Regions from separate parts of the Cupriavidus sp. FW305-3-2-15-C-LB2 genome, predicted to be linked through region 2. Evidence: predicted binding sites of a transcription regulator. Region 2 holds the regulator's gene; the other holds the start of a gene.
The links. The regulator NrdR, encoded in region 2, represses ribonucleotide reductase genes. The targets are predictions, from matches to a motif close to CACNANATNTNGTG.
Positions count from the first base shown of each region.

Region 1: AC3WRR_RS25735 (ribonucleoside-diphosphate reductase subunit alpha) is a predicted target of NrdR. The motif match lies at 2,388-2,401, and genes of this name have one in related genera.

Region 1 covers NZ_JBYSZW010000042.1:50,702-55,726, forward strand. The annotation lists gene AC3WRR_RS25725 (sigma-54-dependent transcriptional regulator) at 1-1,517, shown strand, start outside; gene ampD (1,6-anhydro-N-acetylmuramyl-L-alanine amidase AmpD) at 1,514-2,131, shown strand; gene AC3WRR_RS25735 (ribonucleoside-diphosphate reductase subunit alpha) at 2,627-5,025, shown strand, end outside.
Region 2 covers NZ_JBYSZW010000038.1:54,509-59,533, reverse strand. The annotation lists gene tolQ (protein TolQ) at 1-159, opposite strand, end outside; gene ybgC (tol-pal system-associated acyl-CoA thioesterase) at 156-560, opposite strand; ZMP/ZTP riboswitch at 716-861, shown strand; gene glyA (serine hydroxymethyltransferase) at 986-2,233, shown strand; gene nrdR (transcriptional regulator NrdR) at 2,390-2,857, shown strand; gene pilV (type IV pilus modification protein PilV) at 2,990-3,619, shown strand; gene AC3WRR_RS24370 (PilW family protein) at 3,636-4,655, shown strand; gene AC3WRR_RS24365 (pilus assembly PilX family protein) at 4,652-5,025, shown strand, end outside.

The DNA.
Region 1 (5,025 bases), on a different contig from region 2:
TGCTGGCCGGCTCGCTCGCCGAGGCGCGCGAGAAGCTGGCGCAGCGCCGCTACAGCCTGGTGCTGACCGACATGCGCCTGGGCGACGGCCTGGGCATCGAGATCGTGCGCCAGCTGTCGGCCGCGCCGGAACGCATCCCGGTGGCGGTCATCACCGCCTACGGCAGCGCCGACAACGCCGTGGAAGCACTCAAGGCCGGCGCCTTCGACTACATCGCCAAGCCGGTATCGCTGGAGCAGCTGCGCAGCCTGGTGCTGAACGCGCTGGGCCGCCAGCAACGCGACAGCACCGATGCCGAAGCCGCCGCGGCCGAGCAGGCCGCCGACCGCGCCGCCGCCCTGCTGCCCGGCCATTCCGCCGCCATGCTGGAGGTGCGCCGTTCGCTGTCGCGGCTGGCGCGCAGCATGGCGCCGGTGGTGATCAGCGGCGAATCCGGCAGCGGCAAGGAGCGCGCCGCGCGCGCCATCCACGCGACCAGCGGCCGGGCCGCGCATCCGTTTATCGCCGTCAACTGCGGCGCCATCCCCGAGAACCTGATGGAGTCCGAGTTCTTCGGCCATGTCAAAGGCGCCTTCACCGGTGCCGACGGGGAGCGCGGCGGCTTCTTCCAGGCCGCCAACGGCGGCACGCTGCTGCTCGACGAGGTGGCCGACCTGCCGCTGCCGATGCAGGTCAAGCTGCTGCGCGCGCTGCAGGAGCGCCGCGTGCGCAAGATCGGCGCCAGCCGCGAAGACGCCGTCGACGTGCGCGTGATGTGCGCCAGCCACAAGGACCTGGCGGCGATGGTGTCGGCCGGGCAGTTCCGGCAGGACTTGTACTACCGCCTGAACGTGCTGGCGCTGCGCATGCCCACGCTGCGCGAGCGCGGTGAAGACATCCCGGTGCTGGCGCGCGCCATCCTGGACCACCTGGCGGTGCGCTACGGCGACCCGCGCCCCAAGCGGCTGTCGCCGGCGGCGCTGCAACGGCTGGTGGCCTATCCGTTCCCCGGCAACGTGCGCGAGCTGGAGAACCTGCTGGAGCGCGCCTACGCCTTTGCCGAGAGCGAAGAGATCGAGCTGGCCGACCTGGGCCCGCTGGACGCCGGCGCCGAGCGCGCCGGGCTGATGCATGCCCCCGCGCCGGCGATGGCGCCCACCAACTATTCCGCCCCCTGGGGCGCCGCAGGCATGTGGGCGCCGGTGCCGCCGGCCGCCGCGCCCGCGCCGGCCCCGGCAGAGCCGCCGCCCGTGGTGCCGGCCCCGGCCAGCGCGCCCGAACCCGAGCCCGCCGGCGATCCCGCCGAACGCGCCTGCCGCGGCATCGTCTTCCCGATCGACCTGCAAGCCAGGCTGGAAGCCGTGGAGCGCGAGCTGATCCTGCAGGCGCTGGCGCAGACCAACTTCAACCGCACCGCGGCCGCGCCGCTGCTGGGCCTGAACCTGCGCCAGCTGCGCTACCGTATCCAGCAACTGGGCATCCGCGAGGCCATGGACGCCGCCGAACGCAGCACCGTGGAAGGCGAGGGCACGTCATGAGCAAGCCCGAGCACCGCTATCTGCCAGAGGCCGACGGCTGGGTCCCCGCCGCGCGCCGCGTGCCGTCACCAAACTTTGACGAGCGCCCGGCCGGCATGCCGGTGGACCTGGTGGTGCTGCACAACATCAGCCTGCCGCCCGGCCAGTTCGGCAGCGGCGACATCGAGGCCTTCTTCCAGAACCGGCTCGATCCCAACAAGCACCCCTACTTTGCCACCATCCACCAGGTGCAGGTGTCCGCGCACTTCCTGGTCACGCGCGAGGGGGAACTGGTGCAGTTTGTCCCGTGCACGCAGCGGGCCTGGCACGCCGGACAGTCCGACTTCTTCGGCCGCGCCCGCTGCAACGATTTCTCCATCGGCATCGAGATCGAGGGCTGCGACGACCTGCCGTTCACCCTGGCCCAGTACGACACCGTGGCCGCGCTGGTGCCGGCGCTGCTGGCCGCCTACCCGGTGCGCGCGATTGCTGGGCACAGCGACATCGCCCCGGGGCGCAAGACCGATCCCGGCCCGCATTTCGACTGGGCACGCTTTGCCAGGCAGGCCGGCGTGGCGCCCGGCATGTTGCCCTACCAGTGCCCTGGCGCGGCTGGCCAGGTGACGAATTCTTAACGTCATTCCCCATCCCCGTGCGCCCCGTTCCGGCGCACATGCCCTGCCTCGGGGTGGGGCTATCGCAACCTCGCAACAATCAAAAAAATTTTTGTGAAATGTGCAGTTGCGAACGGTCTGGCGAAAACCCTTGCGAGTATTAGGCTTGCGGGCATGTGGCGCTGCCGCATCGGCGCAACCGCCCCCGAAATAGCGCTTGTCAAGACTGGTCATTCGGATTCGTTTCACTATACTTAGCCCAGTTTCACGCATCACACACTATATCTAGTAGTCAAACCGGGGAGCCGGCCCCAAGGGTGAGTCAGGGATCACGAAGTTCGTGCATCGTCTCGAAACCGCCCGCTAAGGCCAGCGAATCACAAGAGTCCCTGGCGAAATGTTCACGTAAAGGCAGTCTATCCGCCCCCGACCTCACGCCGGGAGGGACGTTCTTTTCGCCGCATTTCGCCAGGGACTCTTTTGTCTCTTATTTCCAGGGTAAAAAAAGGAGTTCTCATGCAAACGGCCCAGAACGAAATCACCACGGGTGGCGCCGCCGCCGGTATTGCACCGACCGCGCAGCAGACCCCCGCCAACGCCGCCAATACGAACTACCCGGATCACAAGATCATTCGACGCAACGGCGCCGTGGTGGCTTTCGAGCCGTCCAAGATCGCCGTTGCCATGACCAAGGCCTTCCTCGCCGTGAACGGCGGGCAGGGCGCCGCGTCCGCGCGTGTGCGCGAGATCGTCGAGCAACTGACTGACAACGTCGTGCGCGCACTGGTGCGCAGCCGCCCCAACGGCGGCGCCATCCATATCGAAGACGTGCAGGACCACGTGGAACTGGCGCTGATGCGCTCGGGCGAGCATGAAGTGGCCCGCGCCTACGTGCTGTACCGCGAGAAGCGCAAGGACGAGCGCGCCCAGGCCAACGCCCAGGCCGTGGCCCGCGTGCAGGAAGGCGGCATCTCGGTCAACGTGACCGATGGCGGCGTCACGCACGTGCTGGACATCGCCGCGCTGCATGACCTGATCGACAACGCCTGCAGCGGCCTTGGCAACGCAGTGAGCGCCGAGCCGATCCTGAAGGAAACCCTGAAGAACCTGTACGAAGGCGTGCCGATGACGCAGGTGTACGACTCCGCCATCCTGGCCGCGCGTACCCTGATTGAAAAGGACCCGAACTACAGCCAGGTTACCGCCCGTATCCTGCTGCACACGATCCGCAAGGAAATCCTGGGTGCCGAAGTGACCCAGGGCGAGATGTCCAGCCGCTACGCCGAGTACTTCCCCAAGTTCATCGCCCGCGGCATCAAAGCCGAGCTGCTGGACGAAAAGCTGGCCACCTTCGACCTGGCCCGCCTGGGCGCCGCGCTGGACGCCGGCCGCGACTTCCAGTTCAACTACCTGGGCCTGCAGACCCTGTACGACCGCTACTTCCTGCATATCGATGAAACCCGCATCGAAATGCCGCAGGCCTTCTTCATGCGCGTGGCCATGGGCCTGGCGCTGAACGAGAAGGACCGCGAAGCGCGCGCCATCGAGTTCTACCAGCTGCTGTCGTCGTTCGACTTCATGTCGTCCACGCCGACGCTGTTCAACTCCGGCACCCGCCGCTCGCAGCTGTCGTCGTGCTACCTGACCACGGTGTCGGACGACCTGGAAGGCATCTATGAAGCGCTGAAGGAAAACGCGCTGCTGTCCAAGTTCGCCGGCGGCCTGGGCAATGACTGGACCAACGTGCGCGCACTCGGCTCGCACATCAAGGGCACCAACGGCAAGTCGCAAGGCGTGGTCCCGTTCCTGAAGGTGGTGAACGACACCGCCGTGGCCGTGAACCAGGGCGGCAAGCGCAAGGGCGCCGTCTGCGCCTACCTGGAAACGTGGCACCTGGACATCGAAGAGTTCCTGGAACTGCGCAAGAACACCGGCGACGACCGCCGCCGCACCCACGACATGAACACGGCCAACTGGATCCCGGACCTGTTCATGAAGCGCGTGATGGAAGGCGGCGAATGGACCCTGTTCTCGCCCGCCACCTGCCCGGACCTGCACGACAAGGTCGGCAAGGAATTCGAGAAGGCCTACCTGGGCTATGAAGCCAAGGCCGCCAGCGGCGAACTGAAGCTGTTCAAGAAGCTGCCGGCGCTGCAACTGTGGCGCAAGATGCTGGGCATGCTGTTCGAGACCGGCCACCCGTGGATCACCTTCAAGGATCCGTGCAACATCCGCAGCCCGCAGCAGCACGTGGGCGTGGTGCACAGCTCCAACCTGTGCACGGAAATCACGCTCAACACCAATGAGAGCGAGATCGCCGTCTGCAACCTGGGCTCGGTCAACCTGGTCGCCCACATGGCGAAGCAGGCCGACGGCACCTACGCGCTGGATCACGCCAAGCTGCAGAAGACCGTGCGCACCGCCATGCGCATGCTCGACAACGTGATCGACATCAACTACTACGCCGTGGACAAGGCGCGCAATTCCAACCTGCGCCACCGTCCGGTCGGCATGGGCATCATGGGCTTCCAGGACTGCCTGCACGTGCTGCGCACGCCGTATTCCAGCGATGCCGCCGTCAAGTTTGCCGATACCTCGATGGAAGCGGTGTGCTACTACGCCTACCACGCTTCGACCGAGCTGGCCGAAGAGCGCGGCCGCTACAGCAGCTATGAAGGTTCGCTGTGGGACCGTGGCATCCTGCCGCAAGACTCGCTCAAGCTGCTGGCCGAAGAGCGCGGCGGCTACCTGGATGTCGACATGTCCGCCACCATGGACTGGGACAGCCTGCGCGCCCGCATCAAGCAGCACGGCATGCGCAACTCGAACTGCATCGCGATCGCCCCGACCGCCACGATCTCGAACATCATCGGCGTGTCCGCCTGCATCGAGCCCACGTTCCAGAACCTGTACGT
Region 2 (5,025 bases):
GGTGCGCGCCGAGCGCAGCGCCAGGTGCTTGCGGAAGATATAGGTCCACGAAAACAGCGACATGACGAGCAACAGCGCCATGACGGCCTGTGCCAGCAGGCTGGCGTGGAGCACCAGCGTTACGATCGACATGTCTTGCGTGACGGTCACGGGATTCATCGTGCGGACTTGATGGTAGCTAGAACGGGGTCGGGAATCGGGGCGGGACGGAAAGTGCTTCGATCGACACACCCAACACGGATCGCGCCAGAGGCCAGCATCAGCTCGCCACGCCAGGCTTCCTGGGTGAACTGGACCGACGCCGGGCCGACCCGGTCGATGCGCGTGCGGATCTCGAGCTGGTCATCCAGCCGGGCGGGCGCATTGTAGTCCACTGCCGTGCTGCGGACGATAAAGACCACGCCCGCCTCGTCGGCGAGCGATTGCTGCTCGATGCCGAGCGCACGCAGCCACTCGGTGCGGGCGCGCTCGAAGAACTTCAGGTAGTTGGCGTAGAACACTACGCCGCCCGCGTCGGTGTCTTCCCAGTACACCCGCAGGGTCCAGACAAAGTTTGTCATGGCCGCAATTGTAACGGAGAGCGATAGCGGTTTCGTGTAAACCCGCATGACGACTTTGCAACAGCAAGTTGCTGGCCAGCCCTTGCCAGCGCTTGCCTGGCGGGGCCGACGGCTTGCGGCGGGCGCCCGCCTCGCGCTACACTGCGCGCAACCATTCCATCTTGCGCGACTGGCGAAGTCAGTGGGCACTACCACGAGGAAGCGCAAGTTCTCTGGCGTGACGTTCATTGCGCGTTCGCGTAGCGTTCAGCACGCCTAGGCGTGAAGTTGCTTGCGCCTGCCGCTCGCCTGGGCAGCGAATGGGAAGCAGGGTGCGCCCTGCACCGACGGTTACAAGCCGCCGGTGCTGGTCGCCGCTAGCCTTCCCCGCGCGCCCTACCCCCGATGCGTGAATCGGATTCCCTATTTTTCAGACGAGTTTCGCCATGTTCGAACGCAGCCGTTTTACGATCGACCAGATCGACCCCGAGGTCTTTGCCGCCATCCAGCAGGAGAACCAGCGCCAGGAAGACCACATCGAGCTGATCGCCTCCGAGAACTACACCTCGCCGGCCGTGATGGCCGCCCAGGGTTCGCAGCTGACCAACAAGTACGCCGAGGGCTATCCCGGCAAGCGCTACTACGGCGGTTGCGAGTACGTCGACGTCGTCGAGCAGCTGGCCATTGACCGCGTCAAGCAGCTGTTCGGCGCCGAAGCCGCCAACGTGCAACCCAACTCGGGCTCGCAGGCCAACCAGGGCGTGTACTTCGCCGTGCTCAAGCCGGGCGACACCATCATGGGCATGAGCCTGGCCGAAGGCGGCCACCTGACCCACGGCATGGCCCTGAACATGAGCGGCAAGTGGTTCAACGTGGTCAGCTACGGCCTGAACGCCCAGGAAGACATCGACTACGACGCGCTGGAAAAGCTGGCCCAGGAGAAGAAGCCCAAGCTGATCATCGCCGGCGCCTCGGCCTTCGCGCTGCGCATCGACTTCGAGCGCATCAGCAAGGTTGCCAAGTCGATCGGCGCTTACTTCATGGTCGACATGGCCCACTACGCCGGCCTGATCGCCGCGGGTGTCTACCCGAACCCGGTGCCGCACGCCGACTTCGTCACCACCACCACGCACAAGAGCCTGCGCGGCCCGCGCGGCGGCGTGATCCTGATGAAGGCCGAGCACGAGAAGGCCATCAACTCGGCGATCTTCCCCGGCATCCAGGGCGGCCCGCTGATGCACGTAATCGCCGGCAAGGCCGTCGCCTTCAAGGAAGCGCTGACGCCTGAGTTCAAGGAATACCAGCAGCAAGTGGTGAAGAACGCCGCCGTGCTGGCCGAGACCCTGATCGCGCGCGGCCTGCGCATCGTCTCGGGCCGCACCGAAAGCCACGTGATGCTGGTTGACCTGCGCGCCAAGAACATCACCGGCAAGGAAGCCGAGCGCATCCTGGGCGAGGCGCATATCACCGTCAACAAGAACGCCATCCCCAACGATCCGGAAAAGCCGTTCGTGACCTCGGGCATCCGCCTGGGCTCGCCGGCCATGACCACGCGCGGCTTCAAGGAAGAAGAAGCCCGCATCGTCGGCAACCTGATCGCCGATGTGCTGGACAACCCGCACGACGCCGCCAATATCGCCAGCGTGCGCGAGCAGGCGGCAGCCCTGACCAAGCGTTTCCCGGTCTACGGCTGATGCATCGAGGCCGCCCATGCGGCTTCCGCATGAGCGGCCGGCAGCTCCGCAAGCCGGCGTCCTCGGGCACCGGCTTGCGGGCCTCGCCAACCCGCCCCGCCTCCGCAGAACGACAACACGGACAAGGCGACGGGGTTCAACTGAAGGTGGTCCGGCATGAAATGCCCCTTTTGCGGTCATTCCAATACCCAGGTACTCGACACGCGCATGTCGGAAGACGGCGATGCCGTGCGCCGGCGCCGCCGCTGCGAAGCCTGCGACCGCCGCTTCACCACCTATGAGCGGATCGAGCTGTTCTTCCCCGCCATCGTCAAGAAAAACGGCTCGCGCGTGGACTACACGCGCGCCAAGCTGAAGGATTCCATGCGCCTGGCGCTGCGCAAGCGCCCGGTCTCGGCCGAAGCCATCGACGAAGCCATCACCCGCATCGAAGAAAAACTGCTGGCACTGGGAGAGAAAGAAGTCCCCAGCAGCCAGGTCGGCGAACTGGTGATGCGCGAATTGCGCAAGCTCGACAAGATCGCGTATATCCGCTTTGCTTCGGTGTACCGGAGCTTTGAGGACGTGTCGGAATTCCGCGACGTGCTGGATGAGTTTGCGGCGTCCACCCCCCGGAAGGGGTAGCAAAAGTAACAAAATCGTTGTTTAATCCCCGTTGCATTTCCGCAAGGCCCGCTGTCGCATATTAAAAGGGCCCGGGATTGCAGACCAAAAAAAGAAGTTAACGAAGTCGGACGTCTTTTGACGGGGGTCAGAATGGGTCAACGCTGCCGCGGGGCAGCCGGCTTTGCCATGCTCGAAGCATTGGTGGCAATTGTCGTTCTGGCGGTTGGCGTGCTCGGCGTCGCCAGCCTGCTGCTGAATTCATCCCGCTTCACGCAACAAGCTTCCTACGACACCACTGCCATGCAGCTGGCCACCGAGATGGCCGAGCGCATGCGTGCCAATCCGGCCGTCTCGCAAACCGGCGCGGCGGCGGAAGCCATCATCCCGAACCGCTACTTCATCGACACTGCCACCGGGCAGCCGCCCGCGCTCACGGCAGCAAACAGCCCGTACGCGATCGCCTGCCCGGGCACGGCGGCCGGGTGCGCGCAGCAACTGGCGGATTTCGATGTCGCCGAGTTCTGGGAGCGTGTCAGCACAGGCCTGCCTGGCGGACGCGCCGTGATTTGCCGGGACATGGTCGCCTACGACCAGGCCACCGGCTTCTCATGGGGATGCACGCCATCGGCCACTGGCCGCGCGGACGACGCACCGATTGTCATCAAGATCGGCTGGATCTCCCGGCTTGCCGCCAGAACCGTCGCGGCACGGGTCGACATGTCCGACATGGGCACGCGCCCCCAGGTGGTCATCGTGGCCACGCAGGGCACGGTTAACTGACATGCGGAACGCCAGGATGTATCTCAACGCCGGCCGGCATCGTCAACTGGGGCTGTCGCTGGTGGAGCTGATGGTGGCGATGACGCTGAGCCTGCTCCTGATCATGGCTGCCGCGGCGCTCTACCTGACCGGACGAGCCAACTACAACAGCATCGATGACACCACTGCGCTGGATGAGAAAGGCCGTTTTGCGGTGGATACCGTGGTTCGGATCGTGCGCCAGGCCGCGTGGAGCAACTATGCGGGCAACAGCGCCGCGGCCTCTCCCGGCGCCAGCGGGCCTCCCGCGCCCAGCCCCGGAGGCGTCATGCTCACCACCACGAGCCTGTCGCCGACCATCAGCGGCCTCGACAGCTGCGGCGCCCCCGCGCAAGATCTCGGCAATCCGGCGCAAAACCTCGCGTGTCCGGCCCAAGCGGGTGCCGTGAACAAGAGCGATGTGCTGCAGGTCCGCTTCTTCGGCTCCGGCACGCAGCAGGACCGCACCGTCCCGGACAACAGCATGATCGACTGCTCCGGCAATGGCGTCGCCGAGCCGCAGGCCTGGGAAGACGCAGACCTAGCGCGCGGCATGGCGGTCTTCTATGTCAGCAACGATGCCGGCGGCATGCCTCAGCTGATGTGCGGCTATCGTCCACGGGACGCCGCCAACAAGGAAATCCTCACGGCCGGCACGGCGTACCAGGCTGTTTCGCTGATCTCAGGCGTTGAAGTCTTCCAGGTGCTTTACGGCATGGATACGAATTTCGACCAGACCCCGGACCGCTTCCTGTCGGCCACCGAGGTGCTGGCCCTGCCCACCACCTGGCAGAACGTCGTCGCCATCAAGATTGCCATGGTGCTGATGGGCGATACCGCCAGCGCATCGCCTCAGGATCCGCCAACCTTGCGCCTGTTCGGGCGCCTGTTCCCGGGCTCGCCGGGCAACGACACATCCTTCACGCCGGCCACGCAACTGCAGCGCATGCGACGCCTGTACACCGTCACCGTACAGCTCCGGAACATGGCCACCTGCACCACGTGCTCGCCGACATGAACGCCCGCACCGCGCACCCCAACCCGCGTGGCATCGCGCTGATCACCGCCCTGGTGATGCTGCTGATCATCAGCGTCATCGCCATCGCCGGTGCCCGGCTGGCCATTGGCAGCAAGCGCATGGCATCGAACCAGCGCGACCGGGACCTGGCTCAGCAAGCGGCCGAGGCAGCCTTGCTGGATGCGGAAATCGACATCCAGGGTGTTTCCGCCCCAACCAGCCGGTCGGCCATCTTCTCCGGCACCACGATGAATGTGCTGCCGTTCGTGGCGGGTTGCAATACGGGCGTGACAGGCGCCTCACCCTTCCAGGGATTGTGCGACCCAGTGCTCGACGGCACGCCGAACTGGCTTGCCGTTGACTTCAGCCA